DNA from 3 places in the Kitasatospora sp. NPDC059088 genome. Region 2 is predicted to be linked to each of the others. Evidence: riboswitches for the same ligand, from Rfam matches in the RefSeq annotation. Region 2 holds a riboswitch; each other region holds the start of a gene.
The links. Region 2 has a riboswitch for cobalamin ahead of ACFWXO_RS37400 (CoA-acylating methylmalonate-semialdehyde dehydrogenase). Riboswitches for the same ligand answer to the same signal wherever they lie in the genome.

Region 1 (6,038 bases), on a different contig from region 2:
CCGAGGTCCCGCCGTAGTAGAAGATGCCCTTGAGGTAGGTCGCGAAGCCGACCTGCCCGAAGCAGTTGTAGGCCGCCCAGCCGAGCAGCACCACGCCCCAACCGACCGCCAGGCCACCGGCCCCGCGTATCGGACGTGCCTGTGTCATCCCCGTACCCCCGCCCCTTCGGTCCTCTCCCGACCGTTCACCGAGCCCTCGGGCTTCGCCGCCACAGGATGCCACACGGCACAACGGACCCGGAATTCCGCCCGTTCAACGGATCCGGGCCCGATCAGCGGACGTGCAGCCCGCCCCAGTCGATGCTCCCGCCGGACGGTCCGGAGCCGCCGGTGATCGCCAACGGGCTGTGGTAGGTGGCGTTGACGTCCGCTCCGGAGTTGCGCGGCTGGTCCGGGGCCAGGTTGTCGGAGGTGAGGGACTGCCCCCAGACCGTCCAGATCGTCCAGGGGGTGCGGCCGAGGGTGTCCGGCTGGCGGGAGTTGACCGGCACGGCGAAGGACTCGGCGAGCATCCTCGGCTTGTGGTAGGCGGCGAGCCCGTCGTAGTAGCGCTTGGTCCAGACCTCGCCGGTGCCGATCGGGTGCGCGGGGCTGCCGCTGTAGTCGTCCACCCCGACCACGTCGACGTACTGGGAGCCCGGGTAGTAGTCCCACGGGTCCACGCCCGGGGCGCCGTCCCAGGACACCGGTGTCCAGACGAACAGCAGGTTGTGCAGGCCCCTGGTCTCCACCAGGTACTTGTAGGTGATCCGCCACAGCGCCTGGTAGTCGGCCGGCTTCTGGCCCGCCCACCAGAACCGGCTGGCGCAGTCCTGGACGTTCATCTCGTGGTAGGGGCGCAGCAGCACCGGCACGTCGTGGGCGGCCAGGTACTCCAGGTGGTCGGCCAGGTAGGACAGGTCGGTGACGAGTGCGCGGTACTCGGGGGTGTCGCCCCCGGCGTCCACGACCCGGCCGAACCAGCCCGGGTCCTTGGCCGCCGGGGAGTTCGAACAGAGCACCCGGTCGAAGGACTTGACGGCGGACCCGGGGTAGGGCTCGTGGAAGGACATGCCGACGATCCCGGCCGGGGCCCCGCCGTTGTCCGGGAGTTCGGTGGTGCTGCCGTCGCAGTTCTGCTGGACGCCGGAGCCGTCGTAGGTGCCGTCGTCGGCGCGCGGGTGGCCGGACCAGACGGCGGTCATCAGGTCGACGGCGTCGTCGGTGTACTGCCAGCCGGTGCGACAGGTGGGCCAGCGGCCGGCCGAGTAGGAGCGCGGGTTGCCGACGCCCCAGGCGTTCTGGCCGTAGCCGGGGCCGAGATCGGTCTCCATGAAGCCGGGCAGGCGGCCGGTGATGTCGGCGGCCTTCTTGTAGTAGTAACCGACCTGCTTGGTGCCCCGGTAGTCGCCGTACTCGGGGTTGTTGCGCTCGTTGTGCGCCTCGACGTGCTGGCCGATCACCGTGCCGCCGCTGTGCCCGGTGCGGGCCTGGGCCTCCAGGTCCGCGAGGAACTGCTGGACGGCACGGGCGTTCGGCGAGGCCTGCGGGTCCCGGGCCAGCAGGTCCCGGCCCACGTCCGGCGGCAGGGTACGGCCGGGGGCGCCGACCGACACCGGTACCCGGACGGGCTGCCCGGGGTCGGTCCGGTCGTCGCGGTCCAGCAGCACGAGACTGCCGGCGGCGACCACGATGCCGGCCGCGGCCAGCACGGCCGGCCTACCGCGCAGGACTCTGGGCAGGGCCACGACCGCTCCTCCGGTTTCTCGCCGGCGCCGACCCCCGCGGACGCAACCGGAACACGCGTACGAATGACTCCGACGAGAGCCTGCCACACTCCCCCGGTCCCGGCGAACGGGTCCGCCGGGACCGGGGTGTCACCGCGGGTCAGCCGGTCGCGGCGGCCGCCGGAGTGCCCTGCGAACCCGGCGTGGCCGAGCCCGCCGCCTTGGCCCGCTGGAGCAGCTGGCCCTTCACGTGCTCGGCGAACCCGGCGGACGCCGCGGTCGCGGCGGCGTCAGGGGCGTTGCCGCCCTTCGCCGAGCCCTCGACGGTGAAGTAGGCGTACCGGCCCAGGCTGCTGTGCGTGCCGGTGCAGCCGGGGTTGGCGCAGAACGCCGGGCCGCCCGGCGCGGGCAGGCCCTTGAGCTGCCCGGCGTAGTTCTTCATCGCCGTCTCGGCCTGGATCTTGTGGTCGAAGACCGCGACGCCGACGGTCACCGCGCTGTCGCCGGAGACGTACGTCGCCCGGAGCACCTTCTGGCAGCCCTGGTCGCCGAGGACCTTGCCGAGCCCGCCGGTGGTGGAGTTGCCGTCCCAGCAGGGCTGGTCCAGCGCGACCACGGTCCGGTTCCAGGACACGCCGTTGACCGTCACCTGCAGCGCGGAGAACAGCGCCCCCGCGTCCTGCGGCGCCGGGTCGGTGGCGACCTCCCAGATCGGCTTCGACGGGTCGTCCGGCTGCCCTCCCGCGGCCGCACCGCCGTTCGACGGGCCTGGGGTCGACGGGCCGCCGTTCGACGGGCCGGGGGTCGGCTTGCCCGAGACGGACGCGGACGCGACCGCACCGCCACCGGGCTTGGCCGGGTCGTCCTTCTTGCCGAACAGCAGCACTCCGCCCGCGGCCAGACCACCCACCAGGACGACGGCCACCGCGCCGCCGATGATCCTCACCCGGCGCTTGCGCCTGCCGTCGGCCTCGTTGCGGTCCGCCAGCGCCGCCCAGTCCGGCTCGACGCGCTGCGGCGGGACCGGCTGCTGCGGCGCGGCCGGCTGCTGCGGGGGCCCCGGCTGCTGCACGGGAACCGCCTGCTGCGGGGCCTGCTGCCACTGCGGCTGCGCAGCCGGCGGCTGAACCGGCTGGGGCGCCGGCTGGGGCACCGGCGGGACGGGCTGGGAGAACGGCTGCGCCGCCGGCGCCACCGGTCCGTACGAGGCCGGCGGCGGGCCGAAACCACCGCCCGGCGGCGGCACCGGACCCGGCCCCACCGGCTGCTGATTCTGTGCGCCCCCCGGCCCGGCGGGAGGCGTCCCCTGCGGCCCGTGCCCAGGTACACCAGTTCCGTCGCTCATGCGCCCAGATCGTAGGGCATCACCCGCACCGCCCCTCGGCCCGGTGACCGTTCCGTATCGAAACCAGGACGCCCGGCGCGCCGGGCCCGGGTGTCCGGCACCCGGATCCGGGGTGTCCGGCGGGCGGCCGCGACACGTCCGGAGCGTGGTTCCGGGCCTCGGACGTCCACGAACCGCCACCGGCCCGGGCACAACCCGTCATCGCGACAACACACCACGCCGTACTACATGTGGTGTCGCATCGAGGAGACACCACTACATGTATGCTCGCTTCTGCTGTCGATGCAGGGGAACCCGGTGGGAATCCGGGACTGCCCCGCAGCGGTGTGCGGGCGGCTCCAGCAGCCGTACCGCGAGTCCGAGTACCTGCCGAACAGCGTGCGCCACGGCCCTCCCGCAGAGGCCGCGCCAAGCACCAGCACCACCCCTCCGGGCCTCGCGGGCGGGCCGGGGAGACACCTCGCGCGACGCTTTTTGCGTTCGCGCCGTGCTCCCCTGCCCAGATCGGCCCGGGTGACCCCGATCACCGCCGCACGATCGCCGCCAGGAGAGAGCGCCTTGACCACCGCTGCCTCAGTCACCCTGCCCGCCCAGGGCTCCGGTACCGCCTTCACCGACCCGACGGTCTCCGACCCCGGCGGTGCTCTCCTGCGGCTGCTCACCGACCGCAGCGCCGACCTCACCGAGGTCGACCCCGGCCATGTCGCCGCCGCCGCGCTGCGCGGCCGCCACGCCGGCTCGGACTTCGCCGAGCTGCGCGGTCTGGCCGTGGACGCCGCCGCGTCGATGATCGCCGAGGACCCCCAGTACTCGAAGCTGGCCGCCCGCCTGCTCGCCCTGGAGATCGTCGACGAGGCGAACAGCCAGGGCTCGACCTCCTTCTCCGCCTCGATCGCCGTCGGCCACGCCGAGGGCCTGATCGGCGACACCACCGCGGCCTTCGTCGCCAAGCACGCCGACGCCCTGAACGCGCTCGTCGACACCAAGGGCGACGACCGCTTCGAGTACTTCGGCCTGCGCACCGTCCAGTCCCGCTACCTGCTGCGCCACCCGATCACCCGCAAGGTGATCGAGACCCCGCAGCACTTCCTGCTCCGCGTCGCCTGCGGCCTGGCGGTCGGCGACTCCGAGCAGTCGGTGCGCGAGGTGTCCGAGCTGTACGGCCTGATGAGCCGCCTGGAGTACCTGACCTCCTCGCCGACGCTCTTCAACTCCGGCACCCGGCACCCGCAGATGTCCAGCTGCTACCTGCTGGACTCGCCGCTGGACAACCTGGACTCGATCTACAACCGCTACGCGCAGATCGCCCGCCTCTCCAAGCACGCCGGCGGCATCGGCCTGTCCTACTCGCGCATCCGCTCGCGCGGCAGCCTGATCCGCGGCACCAACGGCAAGTCCAACGGCATCGTCCCGTTCCTGCGCACCCTCGACTCCTCGGTCGCCGCCGTCAACCAGGGCGGCCGCCGCAAGGGCGCGGCCTGCGTCTACCTGGAGACCTGGCACGCCGACATCGAGGAGTTCCTGGAGCTCCGCGACAACACCGGTGAGGAGGCGCGCCGCACGCACAACCTCAACCTGGCCCACTGGATCCCGGACGAGTTCATGCGCCGCGTGAACGCCAACGCCGACTGGTCGCTGTTCTCCCCCGCCGACGTCCCCGAGCTGGTCGACCTGTGGGGCGCCGACTTCGACGAGGCCTACCTCAAGGCCGAGCTGGCCGGCAAGGCCGTCCGCACCATCCCGGCGCAGACCCTCTACGCCCGCATGATGCGCACCCTCGCGCAGACCGGCAACGGCTGGATGACCTTCAAGGACGCCTCCAACCGCGCCGCCAACCAGACCGCGCTGCCCGGCCGCACGGTGCACTCCTCCAACCTGTGCACCGAGATCCTGGAGGTCACGGACGACTCCGAGACCGCCGTCTGCAACCTGGGCTCGGTCAACCTCGGCGCGCACGTGGCCGAGGGCGCGTCCGTCGAGGACCTGCTCGGCGCCATGGACTGGGAGCGCCTCGACGCCACCGTCCGCACCGCCGTGACCTTCCTCGACCGCGTGGTGGACATCAACTTCTACCCGACCACCGAGGCCGGCACCTCCAACTCCCGCTGGCGGCCAGTCGGCCTCGGCGTGATGGGCCTCCAGGACGTCTTCTTCAAGCTGCGGATCGACTTCGACTCCGCCGAGGCCGCCCGGCTGTCCACGCTGATCGCCGAGCGCATCATGCTCACCGCCTACGAGCGCTCCGCCGACCTGGCCGAGCAGCTCGGCCGCCACGAGGCCTACGGCGAAACCCGCGCCGCCCGCGGCGAGCTGCACATCGACCACTTCCCGAGCGCCGCCCCGGAGTGGACCGACCGCTGGACGGCGCTGCGCGCCCGCATCGCCGAGACCGGCCTGCGCAACTCGCTGCTGCTCGCGATCGCCCCGACCGCGACCATCGCCTCCATCGCCGGCGTCTACGAGTGCATCGAGCCGCAGGTGTCCAACCTGTTCAAGCGCGAGACGCTCTCGGGCGAGTTCCTCCAGGTCAACCCGTACCTGGTGCGCGAGCTCAAGGAGCTCGGCGTCTGGGACCAGCAGACCCGCGACGCCCTGCGCGACGCCAACGGCTCCGTCCAGGAGCTCGGTTGGCTGCCGGAGCAGGTCCGGTCGCTGTACCGCACCGCGTGGGAGCTGCCGCAGCGCGCGCTGATCGACCTGGCCGCGGCCCGCATGCCGTACCTGGACCAGAGCCAGTCGCTGAACCTCTTCATGGCGGCGCCGACCATCGGCAAGCTCAGCTCGATGTACGCCTACGCGTGGAAGGTCGGTCTCAAGACCACCTACTACCTGCGCTCGCGCCCCGCGACCCGGATCGCCCAGGCCGCCTCGGGTGCCGCCCGCACCGCCGCTGGTACGCCGGTGCCGGTGAACACCCCGACCCTCACCCCCGAGGAAGAGGCCGCACTGGCCTGCTCCCTGGAGAACCCCGAGTCCTGCGAGGCCTG
Region 2 (6,038 bases):
AGCGCCTCGGCGAACTCCCGGGCCTGGGCGAGGTCCGGGGTGCCGGTCTCCACCCAGATGAGGTCCGCGTACGGGGCGAAGGCCAGGCCGCGGGAGATCACCGGCGCCATGCCGGGCTCGACCCGGTAGAAGCCCTCGGCGGTGCGCTCGCCGGTGCAGAAGCGGGCGTCGCGCTCGTCCACGTCGGTGGTGAGCAGGTTGGCGGCCAGCGCGTCGGTGCGGGCGACGACCAGGGTCGGCACGTCGGCGATGTCGGCGGCCAAGCGGGCCGCGTTGAGGGTGCGGACGTGCTGGGCGGTGGGGACGAGCACCTTGCCGCCGAGGTGGCCGCACTTCTTCTCGGAGGCCAGCTGGTCCTCGTAGTGGATGCCCGCGGCGCCGGCCGCGATCATGGCCTTGGTGAGCTCGAAGGCGTTCAGCGGGCCGCCGAAGCCCGCCTCGGCGTCGGCGACGATCGGCACCAGCCAGTCCGGGCCGCCGTCGGTGCCCTCGGCGGCGTCGATCCCGTCGGCGCGCAGCAGCGCGTTGTTGATCCGACGCACCACCTGGGGGACGGAGTTGGCGGGGTAGAGGCTCTGGTCGGGGTAGGTCTGGCCGGCCTGGTTGGCGTCGGCCGCGACCTGCCAGCCGGACAGGTAGATCGCCTGGAGCCCGGCCTTGACCATCTGGACGGCCTGACCACCGGTCAGCGCGCCCAGGGCGTGCACGTAGTCCTGCTCGTGGAGCTGCTTCCACAGGCGCTCGGCGCCGCGCCGGGCCAGGGTGTGCTCCTCGCGCACCGTACCGGACAGCCGGACGACGTCCGCCGCGCCGTACGTGCGCTCGATGCCGGCCCAGCGGGGGTCGGACGCCCACCGGGCGGCCAGCTCCGCCGCCTGCTGCTCCTGCTGCTGCCGAACCGACTGGGTCATGGTGATCGACTCCCGGGGATGCTCTGCGAAGGACGTTGCGAAGGATGTGAGCGACCTCTCACGACGTGGCGAGAGGGCGGCCGGGTGGCGCCGGGCAGCGGTGGAACACCGCGGGACGTGGTCACCCGGACGACAGGTCAGGGCAGTTGACCTGCCCGTTCGCCACCGTTCTGGGCGCCTCCCGGCCGCAGCACCGACTCTGGCAGCCGACGCGGCCGCCGTCACCGGTGGAGCCGTGCCAAGTTCCGCGAAGCCCGCCCGGCGAATCCGCGAAGCTTGCGAAGGCTTGCCCGGAGGCGTTGCGGCTAGGCTGCGCCGCACCGGCCCGACCCGACGGCCGGACACGGAGGTGCGGGGCGATGGGGAAGGCCTTCGCCGGGGCCAGGCTGCGCCGGCTCCGGGAGGAACGCGGACTGAGCCAGGCCGCCACGGCGCGGATGATCGACCTCTCGCCCAGCTACCTCAACCAGCTGGAGCACGACGCCCGCCCGCTGACCGTCCCCGTCCTGCTGCGGCTCACCGAGGCGTTCGGCGTGGAGGCCGGGTACTTCGCCCCGCCGGACAGCGCCCGGCTCGCCGCCGAACTGCGCGACGGCCTCGGCGAGGAGCTCGCGGCCGGCCGGATCACCCCCGGTGACCTCGACGAGGTCGCCACCCGACTGCCCGCCGTGGCACGGCTGTTGACCGACCTCGGGCGCGGCCGTCGCACCCTGGCCGAGCAGCTCGCCGTCCTCGCGGGGGACCGGGGCCCGGCCGCCGACACCCGGACCCCGCACGAGGAGGTCCGCGAGTTCTTCTACCGCCGGCAGAACTACGTCCATGAACTCGACACCGCCGCCGAGGAGTTGGCGGGCGAGATCCGGCTGCGGCGCGGCGGGGTGCGGGCGGTGCTGGCCGAACGGCTGGCCGACGTACACGGCGTACGGCTCGCCTCCGGCGGGGAGCAGCTGCACCGGTACGAGCCGCGGACCCGGACCCTGCGGCTGTCGGACCGGCTGCGCCCCGGCCAGCAGGCCTTCCGGCTGGCCACCCAGCTCGGCTACCTGGAACACGACGCGCTGCTCTCCGAACTCGCCGCCCAGGACAGCCCCGAAGGCTCGGCCGCGCACTCGCTCACCCGGATCGGCCTGGCCAACTACTTCGCCGCTGCCCTCGTCCTGCCCTACGCCGCCTTCCACGCCGAGGCCGAGTCCGCCCGCTACGACATCGAGCACCTCGCCGACCACTTCGGCGTCGGCTACGAGACGGTCTGCCACCGCCTCAGCACCCTCCAGCGCCCCGGCCTGCGCGGGGTGCCGTTCTCCTTCGTCCGGGTCGACCGGGCCGGGAACGTCTCCAAGCGGCAGTCCGCCACGCCCTTCCACTTCTCCCGCACCGGTGGCACCTGCCCGCTGTGGAACGTCTACGACGCCTTCGCCGCCCCGGGCCGGGTCCACGTCCAGGTCGCCGCCATGCCGGACGGGCGCCGCTACCTGTGGACGGCCCGCGCCGTCACCCGCTCGCCCGGCGGCTGGGGCCGACCCGGCAAGACCTTCGCCATCGGCCTCGGCTGCGAACTCCGCCACGCGTCCCGCCTCGTCTACTCCGCAGGCCTCCACCTGACCGACGAGGCCGCCGCCACCCCGATCGGCCTGGGCTGCAAGGTCTGCGAACGCCCGGCCTGCGCCCAGCGCTCGGCCCCGGCGATCGGCCGCCCGCTGGCCGTCGACGAGCACACCAGCACCTTCGTCCCGTACCCGGCGTCCTCCTGAGCGGTGCCGCACGGGGCGAGGCAGCCCCCGGAGGGCCGTCGGACGAGTACAACCACCCTTCCTGCCATCGGGTTTGGTGACATTGGGCGGCGGGCATCGCCAGCCCGGAAGCCCCGTGCACCACGGGCGGAAGTGAGGTGGGACGGATGGCCGGCGACGAGACGCCACAGCCCTTCGCGACGTTCTGCGGCAACTGCAACTGCGGTTGCCCCCAGGTGTTCCTGGACCGGGAGGCCCCGGTGGACCGGCGGGTGAGGATCACCGACGACTTCGGTCAGCAGATCCGGATGAGCGAGGACCAGTTCCGCGACCTGGTGCGCCAGGCCAAGGAGGGACTGCTGGACCTCTCCGCGGCTTCGGCCGGCTGAACGCGATCGAACGGCGCCCGGGGGCGGCGGTCCGATGACCCGCCGCCGGTCCGGCGAAGGGCCGTGGTCGCGGCCCGGGACTCGCCGATCGGTGTCGGGGACACGGACACCTCGCTCTACAGGAACGCGTGGTCGACCTCGCGCTCTGGCTCGACCGCCACCGGCCCGTCCTGGCCCTGTGACCCGTCGTGCCCCTGTGACCGCTCGGGCCCGCGCCGCGCGGCGGTGGGTCTGGACTTGCTAGGACGTCCAACTATATGGTCGACGGCAGGTCCGCGGTGTCAGGGAAGCCGGTGTGAGTCCGGCACGGTCCCGCCACTGTGACCGGGGAGTTCGTCCTCGCAGATGACGGCCACTGGCAGCCAGCCGGGAAGGCCAGGGGGCGGGCGTGGATCCGGGAGTCAGGATACCGGCCGCGGATGATCCGTGTTTTCCACGAGGATGGAGACGACACGCATGACTCCGGGCCGCTGTTCCCGCTCCGCTGCCGTGCTGCCGACCGTCGGGGCCCATCGCTCCTGACGGTTCGTCACTTTACGCCTGCCGCGACGGCGTACGACCGTACGTCCGATGCCGCGGCGTGCTCTCTCCATTCCTCCTCTCCCCACCCGTGACGAGAGAAGGAACCGATGGTCCGCGAACTGACCCACTTCATCGGCGGCAAGCGCGTCGCCGGGACGTCCGGCCGCTACGGCGACGTCTTCGACCCCAACACCGGCCGGGTGCAGGCCCGGGTGCCGCTGGCCGACCGGGCCGAGGTCGAGGCGGTGATCGCCGACGCCGCCCAGGCCCAGCCCGGGTGGGCGGCCTGGAACCCGCAGCGGCGGGCGCGGGTGCTGCTGCGCTTCCTGCAACTGGTCGAGCAGGAGAAGGAGGAGCTGGCCCGGCTGCTCTCCGCCGAGCACGGCAAGACCGTGGCCGACGCCCACGGCGACCTCCAACGCGGCCTGGAGGTGGTGGAGTTCGCCGCCGGGATCCCGCACCTGTTGAAGGGCGAGTTCACCGACAACGCCGGCACCGGCATCGACGTCTACTCGATGCGCCAGCCGCTCGGCGTGGTCGCCGGCATCACGCCGTTCAACTTCCCGGCGATGATCCCGCTGTGGAAGGCCGCACCCGCGCTGGCCTGCGGCAACTCCTTCGTTCTCAAGCCCTCCGAGCGGGACCCGTCGGTGCCGCTTCGGCTCGCCGAGCTGTTCCTGGAGGCCGGGCTGCCGCCGGGCGTGCTCAACGTGGTCAACGGCGGCAAGGAGGCGGTGGACACCCTGCTGGAGGACGAGCGGGTGCAGGCCGTCGGCTTCGTCGGCTCCACCCCGATCGCCCAGTACGTCTACGCGACGGCCGCCGCCCACGGGAAGCGGGCGCAGTGCTTCGGCGGCGCGAAGAACCACATGATCGTGATGCCGGACGCCGACCTCGACCAGGCCGCCGACGCGCTGATCGGCGCCGGCTACGGCTCGGCGGGGGAGCGCTGCATGGCGATCTCGGTGGCCGTCCCGGTGGGGGAGGAGACCGCGGACGCGCTGGTGGCCAAGCTGGTCGAGCGGATCGCCGCGCTCAAGGTCGGCCGCTCGGACGACCCGGCTGCCGACTTCGGCCCGCTGGTCGGCGCCGACGCGCTGGAGCGGGTCCGCGGGTACCTCGACCTCGGGGCCCGGGAGGGCGCCGAACTCGTCGTCGACGGGCGGGACTTCCGCCTTGAGGGCCACGAGGGCGGCTACTTCCTCGGCGCCTCGCTGTTCGACCGGGTGACCCCGGACATGCGGATCCACCGCGAGGAGATCTTCGGCCCGGTGCTCACCGTGGTCCGCGCCGCCGACTACGAGGAGGCGCTGCGGCTGCCCAGCGAGCACGAGTTCGGCAACGGCGTGGCCATCTACACCCGGGACGGCGACACCGCCCGGGACTTCGCCCGCCGGGTGGACACCGGCATGGTCGGCGTCAACGTGCCGATCCCGGTGCCGATCGCCTACCACACCTTCGGCGGCTGGAAGCGCTCCGCCTTCGGCGACCTCAACCAGCACGGTCCGGACTCGATCCGCTTCTACACCCGCACCCGCACCGTCACCTCGCGCTGGCCCTCCGGGGTCAAGGAGGGCGCGAGCTTCACCATGCCGACGATGGGGTGAACGCCGTGCACACCAGTGAACTGACGGAGGACCAGGCCGCGATCGCCGAGGCCGTCGGAGCCTTCGCCGCCGAGTACCTGGCCCCGCACGCGGTCGAGTGGGACCAGGCCAAGCACTTCCCGGTGGACGTGCTGCGCAAGGCCGCCGACCTCGGCCTCGCCGGGGTCTACGTCCGGGAGGACGTCGGCGGCTCCCAACTCTCCCGGCTGGATGGCGTGGTGGTCTTCGAAGCACTGGCGGGCGGCTGCCCGTCCGTCGCCGCCTACCTGTCCATCCACAACATGGTCGGCTGGATGGTCGACCGCTACGGCAGCGAGGACCAGCGCCACCGCTGGCTGCCCGCACTCTGCACCGCCGAGGACCTGGGCAGCTACTGCCTCACCGAACCCGGCGCCGGCTCCGACGCCGCCGCGCTCGCCACCCGGGCGGTGCGCGACGGCGACCACTGGGTGCTGGACGGCGTCAAGCAGTTCATCTCCGGCGCGGGCGCGGCCCGGGTGTACGTGGTGATGGCGCGCACCGGCGGCCCGGGCGCCTCCGGGGTGTCCGCCTTCGTGGTGGAGCGGGACGACCCGGGGCTCTCCTTCGGCCCCGACGAGCGGAAGATGGGCTGGAACGCCCAGCCCACCCGCCAGGTCGTCCTGGACGGCGTCCGGCTGCCCGCCGACCGCCTGCTCGGCGGCGAGGGCGAGGGCTTCCGGATCGCCATGGCCGGCCTGAACGGCGGCCGGCTCGGCATCGCCGCCTGCTCGCTCGGCGGCGCCCAGAGCGCCCTGGAGCGCACCACCGCCCACCTCGCCGACCGGGAGGCCTTCGGCGCCCGGCTGCTGCACGCCCAGGCGCTGCAGTTCCGGCTCGCCGACATGGCCACCGAGCTGG
Region 3 (6,038 bases), on a different contig from region 2:
TCACTCACGGCCATTCCCCCGTTCCGTTCCGGGAGCACCGGGGCCGTCGGCCCCGGCATCGTCTCGTTGGTCGTACCGCCGGTGGGCGGTACCGGGAGCCGCCCACCGGCCCCGGGTGGGGTGCGGCGGACGGCCCTTGCAGGGTGCTGCTGCTCGGTGCCCGGTCAGTGGGCGGCGGACCCGCCGCGCTTCTTGTGCAGGCTGATCGTCACGGTGTTGTCCTCGGCGACCGAGGAGTCCACCTCGCCGGCCAGCGCGGAGAGCACCGTCCACGCGAAGGTGTCGCGTTCGGGCGCCTTGCCGTCCGTGGTCGGAGCGGAGACCGTCACCTTGAGCGAGTCGCCGACCAGCCGGAACTCGCAGGACAGGACGGAGCCGGGCACCGCCTGCTGGAGCAGGATGGCGCAGGCCTCGTCCACCGCGATCCGCAGGTCCTCGATCTCGTCGAGGGTGAAGTCCAGCCGGGCGGCAAGCCCGGCCGTCGCTGTTCGCAGCACGGAGAGGTAGGCCCCTGCCGCGGGCAGCCGGACCTCCACGAAGTCCTGAACTCCGAGATCGCTGTCGATCTGGGACACCCTTGCCTCCTGGGTGACGCGCTGTGCTTGCTTGGTACCCCCGAGGGGGCGTCCTCCGCACCCGGTGCGGGAGTTACTCATGGTAAGGCATTGCGACGCAGGGTGGCAGGGGCTTTGCCCCTACTCCGTGCGTGGGTTCAACGCTTCCCGGCGGCCGTGAGTGCCTCATCGGTGAGCCGGTAGACCGTCCACCCGTTCATCGGCACCGCGCCGAGCGAGCGGTAGAAGTCGATCGAGGGCTGGTTCCAGTCCAGCACCGACCATTCGACCCGGGCGTAGCCGCGCTCGACGGCGATCCTCGCCAGCTCCAGCAGGAGCGCCTTGCCGTGGCCGCCGCCGCGGGCCTGCGGGCGGACGTAGAGGTCCTCCAGGTAGATCCCGTGGGTGCCGCGCCAGGTCGAGAAGTTGAGGAACCAGAGCGCGAAGCCGACCGGTTCGCCGGTGGCCGGGTCCTCCGCGATCAGGCCGAACAGCGCCGGGGCGGCGCCGAACAGCGCCTCGCGCAGCTGCTCCTCCGTGGCCACCGCCTCCTGGGGGGCCTTCTCGTACTCCGCGAGCTCACGGATCATGGCCAGGACGACGGGAACGTCGGTGACGACGGCGGTGCGGATCATGCCGCGAGCCTACTGCGCGGGCCCCGCCCGGGCCCAGGGCCGGAGCGGGGTCCGATCGTCGGTCGCGCCGGTCAGCGGGCCGGGACGGTGCGCAGGAACCCGGCCAGGGTGCTGATCGCGGCCGGGTTGCGCGGACTCTCGACCAGGTCGACGTAGTCCATGACGAAGATCCGGTCGTTCCTGATCGCGGCGACGTTCGCCAGCGGCGGGAAGGACTTGAGGAACGTCCGCTTCTCCTCGGCGCCCGGGGTCGCGTAGTTGTTGATCACGATCACCTCGGGGTCGCGCTGCACCACGCTCTCCCAGCCGGCGGTGACCCAGGTGTCCGCGAGGTCGCCCATGACGTTGGTCCCGCCGGCCTTCGCGATGATCTCGTTCGCGGCGGCGAACTTCCCGGCGGTGTACGGCTTGTCCTGCCCGCTGTCGTACAGGAAGACGGACGGGCGGCGCTCCGGCTGCGGCACGGCGGCGATGGTGGCCCTGGACTCGGCGATCAGCTTGTCGGCGCGGTCCTCGACGTCGAAGATCGCGCCCAGGTTGGCCAGGTCGGTGTAGAGCGCCTCCAGCGGGTCCATCACCCCGCGCTCGGAGCCCTTGCCGCTGCGGCAGGACTCGCTGAGCACGTAGGAGTCCACGCCGAGCGCCTTGAACGCCTGCGGGGTGACCCCGCTGCCCTCGTCGAAGCCGTAGTGCCAGCCGGCGAACACCAGGTCGGCCTTGGCGTCCAGGGCGATCTCCTTGGTGAGCACCTTCTTGGAGAGCCAGCTGGTCTGCCGGTAGCCGTCCTTCCAGGCCACCTTGTCGACCTGCCCCTTGTCGTCGGGCATCACGTAGCCGACCATCCGGTCGGCGAGGCCGAGGGAGAGCATCAGTTCGGTGATGTTGACGTCGTTGGTCACCACCCGGGCGGGCTTCTGCGCGAAGGTGAGCCGCTCGCCGCAGTTCGTCACGGTCACCGGGTAGTGGCCGGAGGCGGTGGCGGCGCCGGGGCGGGGGGCGATCTCGGCGCCGCAGGCGGTCAGCCCGAGGGTGAGTAGGGCGGTGGCGGCAACGGCCTTGGTGCGCATACGGGTTCCTTCGGATCGGAACGGTCCCGGGGATTCGCGGGGGTCAGGCGAGACGGTCGAACAGCAGCTGGAGGGCGCCGGTCCCGGGGTGGCGGACGGGGGTGGCCCGGACGCCGAACACCTCGGCCAGCAGTTCGGGGCGGAGCACCTCGTGGGGCTCGCCGGCGGCGACGATCCGGCCGGCCTCCAGCACGTACAGCCGGTCGCAGTGGCCCGCCGCCAGGTTGAGGTCGTGCAGGGCGGTGAGCACCGTCGGCCCGGCCTCGCGGGCGAGCGCCAGCACCTCCAACTGGTGGGCGATGTCGAGGTGGTTGGTGGGCTCGTCCAGCACCAGCAGGCGCGGTTCCTGGACGAGGGCGCGGGCGATCAGCACCCGCTGCTTCTCGCCGCCGGACAGGCTCGGGAAGGCGCGTTCGGCGAGGTGGTCGGCCCGGACCCGGCGCAGCGCGGCGGCGCAGCGCTCCCGGTCCCCGGCGGTCGGGCCGGCGGCGAGGCCGCGCCGGTGCGGCAGCCGGCCCATGGCGACCACCTCGGCCACCGTGAACTCGAACTCGGCGGGGTGCTCCTGGGTCAGCGCGGCCACCCGGCGGGCGGTGTCGCGGGCGGTGAGCGCGTGCAGGTCGTCGCCGGCCAGCCGGACGGTCCCGCCGGCCGGGCGCAGCACCCGGTAGACGCAGCGCAGCAGGGTCGACTTGCCGCTGCCGTTCGGGCCGATCAGTCCGATCACCTGCCCGGCGGCGGCCGTCAGGCTCACCTCGTGGACCAGCCGGGCGCCGGCCAGTTCCACCGAGACGCCGTCGACGCGCAGGTCCTCCGCGCCGGTCGAAGGGGTCGGGCCCGTCATCGCCGGCCTCCGAAGGCCTGGCCGCGGCGGCGCATCATCAGCAGGAAGGCGGGCACCCCGAGCACCGCGGTGAACACCCCGACGGGCAGTTCGGCGGGCGCCAGCAGGGTGCGGGAGGCGATGTCCACCCAGACCAGCAGCAGCGCCCCGGCGAGCGGCGCGATCACCAGCACCCGGCGGTGCCCGGCGCCGACCAGCATCCGGGCCAGGTGCGGCATCAGCAGTCCGACGAAGCCGATCGCCCCGCTGACGGCGACCACGGTGCCGGTGACGGCGGCGGTGACCACGAACAGTTCCCGGCGCAGCCGGTCCGGGTCGACGCCGAGCGAGGCGGAGGTCTCGTCGCCCATCGCGAGCGCGTCCAACCGTCCGGCGGCGCAGGCCAGATAGGCGAGTCCGGCCAGGACGGTGGCGGCCGCGATCGGCACCGAGCCCCAGGTGGCGCCGCCGAGGCTGCCGAGCAGCCACATCATGGCGTCCCGGGCGGCCTCGGCGTGGTCGGCGGAGAAGACCATCAGGGTGGTCAGGGCGGAGAAGCCGTAGGAGAGCGCGGTGCCGGTGAGCACCAGCCGCAGCGGGGTGAGCCCGTACGCGGTGCGGGCGGCGAGGTAGACCAGCACCATGGCGAGCAGCGCGGAGCCGAACGCGGAGACCGAGATCGCCCACACCCCGAGCGAGGCGAAGGCGCCGAGCAGCAGGACGGCGTTGGCGCCGACGGCGGCGCCGGAGGAGATGCCCAGGACGAAGGGGTCGGCGAGGGCGTTGCGCACCAGGGCCTGGACGGCGACCCCGGTGGCGGCGAGCCCGCCGCCGACCACGGCGGCCAGCAGGGTGCGCGGCAGCCGCAGCTCCCAGACGATCGCGTACGCCGCCGCGTCGCTCGCGTCCAGCCGTCCGCCGGTCAGCCCGGCGCCCAACAGTCGCAGGACGTACGGGAGTTCGATTCCGGAGGCGCCGAGCGCGACGCCGCAGACCAGGGAGAGCAGCAGGGCGGCGGCGAGGCCGAGGGCGAGCGGGAGGGTCGGTATTCGGCGGACGGGGTCACTCACGGGCGGGCGCGCCTTGCCTCGGGCCGCGGGTGTGCCGGGGCGGGCGCCGGCCGGGGCCGGGCCCGGGCGCCTTCCCCTCGCAGTCCACGGCGAGTTGTCGGGAGTTCAGCGGCCGGGGGCGATCGGGCTGGCCCGGCCCCGGGACCGCGGGCCGTGCTCACCGTTGCGGGTCAGCGCCGGATTCTCACCGGACTTCCCCCTCGGACGCCCTGGCAGCATAACAGCCACTCAGGGTAGGCAACCCTTACCGGGGTCCGTTCCCGGGGCGGGGGCACGGGAACGCACGACCGCCCCCGTCCGACGGTGCGGACGGGGGCGGCCGGGTGGCGACGCGTCAGGCTCAGGCCTGCTTGGTCTCCCAGAAGATCTTGTCGACCTCGGCGATCAGGTCCAGCAGGGCCTGGCCGGTGGCCGGGTCGGTGGACGCCTTGGCGGCCGAGGCGGCCTTCAGGGTGTCGTTGATCAGCTGGTGCAGCTGCGGGTACTTCTCGAAGTGCGGGGCCTTGAAGTAGTCGCTCCACAGCACCGAGATGTGGTGCTTGACGGCCTCGGCGCGCTGCTCCTTGATGATGATGGCGCGGGCGCGGAAGTGCGGGTCCTCGTTGGCCTGGTACTTCTCCTGGGTGGCCTTGACCGACTCGGCCTCCAGCTTGGCCTGGGCGGGGTCGTAGACACCGCACGGCAGGTCGCAGTGGGCGTGAGCAGTGGCACGCGGTGCAAACAGACGAGAGAACATGGGAGTCCTTCCTTAGATCGTCTTCCCGCGCCCGAGATTACCCTTCCGGCCTCCGGGTTTCGCGGCCGGGCGGTGGGCCTAGGGCGAAAGACGGACCCGGAACCGGGGTAATCCGGACATCGAACGGATGACGGTCCGTACGGCAGACTGGGGCGGTCGGTCCGGGAGGAGGAGCCATGGCGCGGAGCGCGGAGCCGCAGGGCGGCGGGCAGGGCGGCGCGGTGCCGTTCGGGCTGGTCGACGTGACGGGCCCGTCGATGGTCCCGACCCTGCGCGAGGGCGACCGGCTGCTGGTCCGCTACGGGGCGCCGATCCGGCCCGGCGCGGTGGTGCTGTTCCGGCACCCGTTCCAGCAGGACCTGCTGGTGGTGAAGCGGGCCGCCGAGCGCCGCCCGAAGGGCTGGTGGCTGCTGTCCGACAACCGTCCGGTGGACAGCGACAGCCGCAGCTACGGCCCGGTCCCGGACGAGCTGGTGCTCGGCCGGGTGCTGCTGCGGCTGCGGCCGAGCCCCGCCTGGCTGGCGCCGGGCCGCGGGCTGGAGCGGCTGCTGCTCGGCCCCCGGCTGGCCCGGGTGCCGGGCCTGGCCCGGCGGTTCGGGGTCTTCGTCGACGAGCTCTGAGCCCCGGCCGGCTACTGCCCGGTGCCCAGCGCGGCCTCGGCCTCCAGCCGCTTGCGGGCCCGGTACGCGGCGACGTTGGCGCGGGTCGCGCAGCGGTCGGAGCAGTAGCGGCGGGAGCGGTTGGTCGAGGTGTCCAGGTAGGCGTTGCGGCACGGCGCGGCCTGGCAGATGCCGAGCCGGTCGGCGCCCAGTTCGGTGAGGTGCACGGCCAGGCCCATGCAGGCGACGGCGCTGAAGTGCGCGGTGGCGGTGGGCGAGTTGTCGGCCAGGTGCAGGTGCCAGCGCGGCCGGCCGGCGTCGTCCAGGTAGTCGTGCCCGGAGACCAGCGGGCTGACGGGGTACTCCATCAGCAGGCTGTTCAGCAGGTCGACGGACCGGATCTCGTCCCCCTCGGCGGCGGCCTCGAACACTCCGCGCAGCCTGGTCCGCACCGCCCGCAGCCGGGGCACGTCGGACTCGTCGGCCAGCGCGGCGGCGCGGGAGGAGTCGGAGAAGAGGGCGCGCACGGCGTCCACCGAGGTCAGCGTGTCGGT

Region 1: linked by a shared signal. The riboswitch ahead of ACFWXO_RS19770 (ribonucleoside-diphosphate reductase subunit alpha) and the one ahead of ACFWXO_RS37400 (CoA-acylating methylmalonate-semialdehyde dehydrogenase) in region 2 are both predicted to bind cobalamin.
Region 3: linked by a shared signal. The riboswitch ahead of ACFWXO_RS19630 (FecCD family ABC transporter permease) and the one ahead of ACFWXO_RS37400 (CoA-acylating methylmalonate-semialdehyde dehydrogenase) in region 2 are both predicted to bind cobalamin.

What each region holds. Positions count from the first base shown of each region.
Region 1 is NZ_JBHYGR010000040.1:45,087-51,124, forward strand. It holds gene ACFWXO_RS19755 (hypothetical protein) at 1-148, opposite strand, end outside; gene ACFWXO_RS19760 (glycoside hydrolase family 26 protein) at 273-1,727, opposite strand; gene ACFWXO_RS19765 (hypothetical protein) at 1,867-2,778, opposite strand; cobalamin riboswitch at 3,308-3,440, shown strand; gene ACFWXO_RS19770 (ribonucleoside-diphosphate reductase subunit alpha) at 3,634-6,038, shown strand, end outside.
Region 2 is NZ_JBHYGR010000133.1:1,512-7,549, reverse strand. It holds gene aceA (isocitrate lyase) at 1-911, opposite strand, end outside; gene ACFWXO_RS37410 (short-chain fatty acyl-CoA regulator family protein) at 1,271-2,662, shown strand; gene ACFWXO_RS37405 (hypothetical protein) at 2,809-3,030, shown strand; cobalamin riboswitch at 3,272-3,463, shown strand; gene ACFWXO_RS37400 (CoA-acylating methylmalonate-semialdehyde dehydrogenase) at 3,660-5,159, shown strand; gene ACFWXO_RS37395 (acyl-CoA dehydrogenase family protein) at 5,165-6,038, shown strand, end outside.
Region 3 is NZ_JBHYGR010000040.1:13,407-19,444, reverse strand. It holds gene ACFWXO_RS19655 (RNA polymerase sigma factor SigF) at 1-8, opposite strand, end outside; gene ACFWXO_RS19650 (anti-sigma regulatory factor) at 165-575, opposite strand; gene ACFWXO_RS19645 (GNAT family N-acetyltransferase) at 713-1,189, opposite strand; gene ACFWXO_RS19640 (ABC transporter substrate-binding protein) at 1,261-2,256, opposite strand; gene ACFWXO_RS19635 (ABC transporter ATP-binding protein) at 2,300-3,100, opposite strand; gene ACFWXO_RS19630 (FecCD family ABC transporter permease) at 3,097-4,149, opposite strand; cobalamin riboswitch at 4,245-4,390, opposite strand; gene sodN (superoxide dismutase, Ni) at 4,490-4,885, opposite strand; gene sodX (nickel-type superoxide dismutase maturation protease) at 5,062-5,505, shown strand; gene ACFWXO_RS19615 (CGNR zinc finger domain-containing protein) at 5,517-6,038, opposite strand, start outside.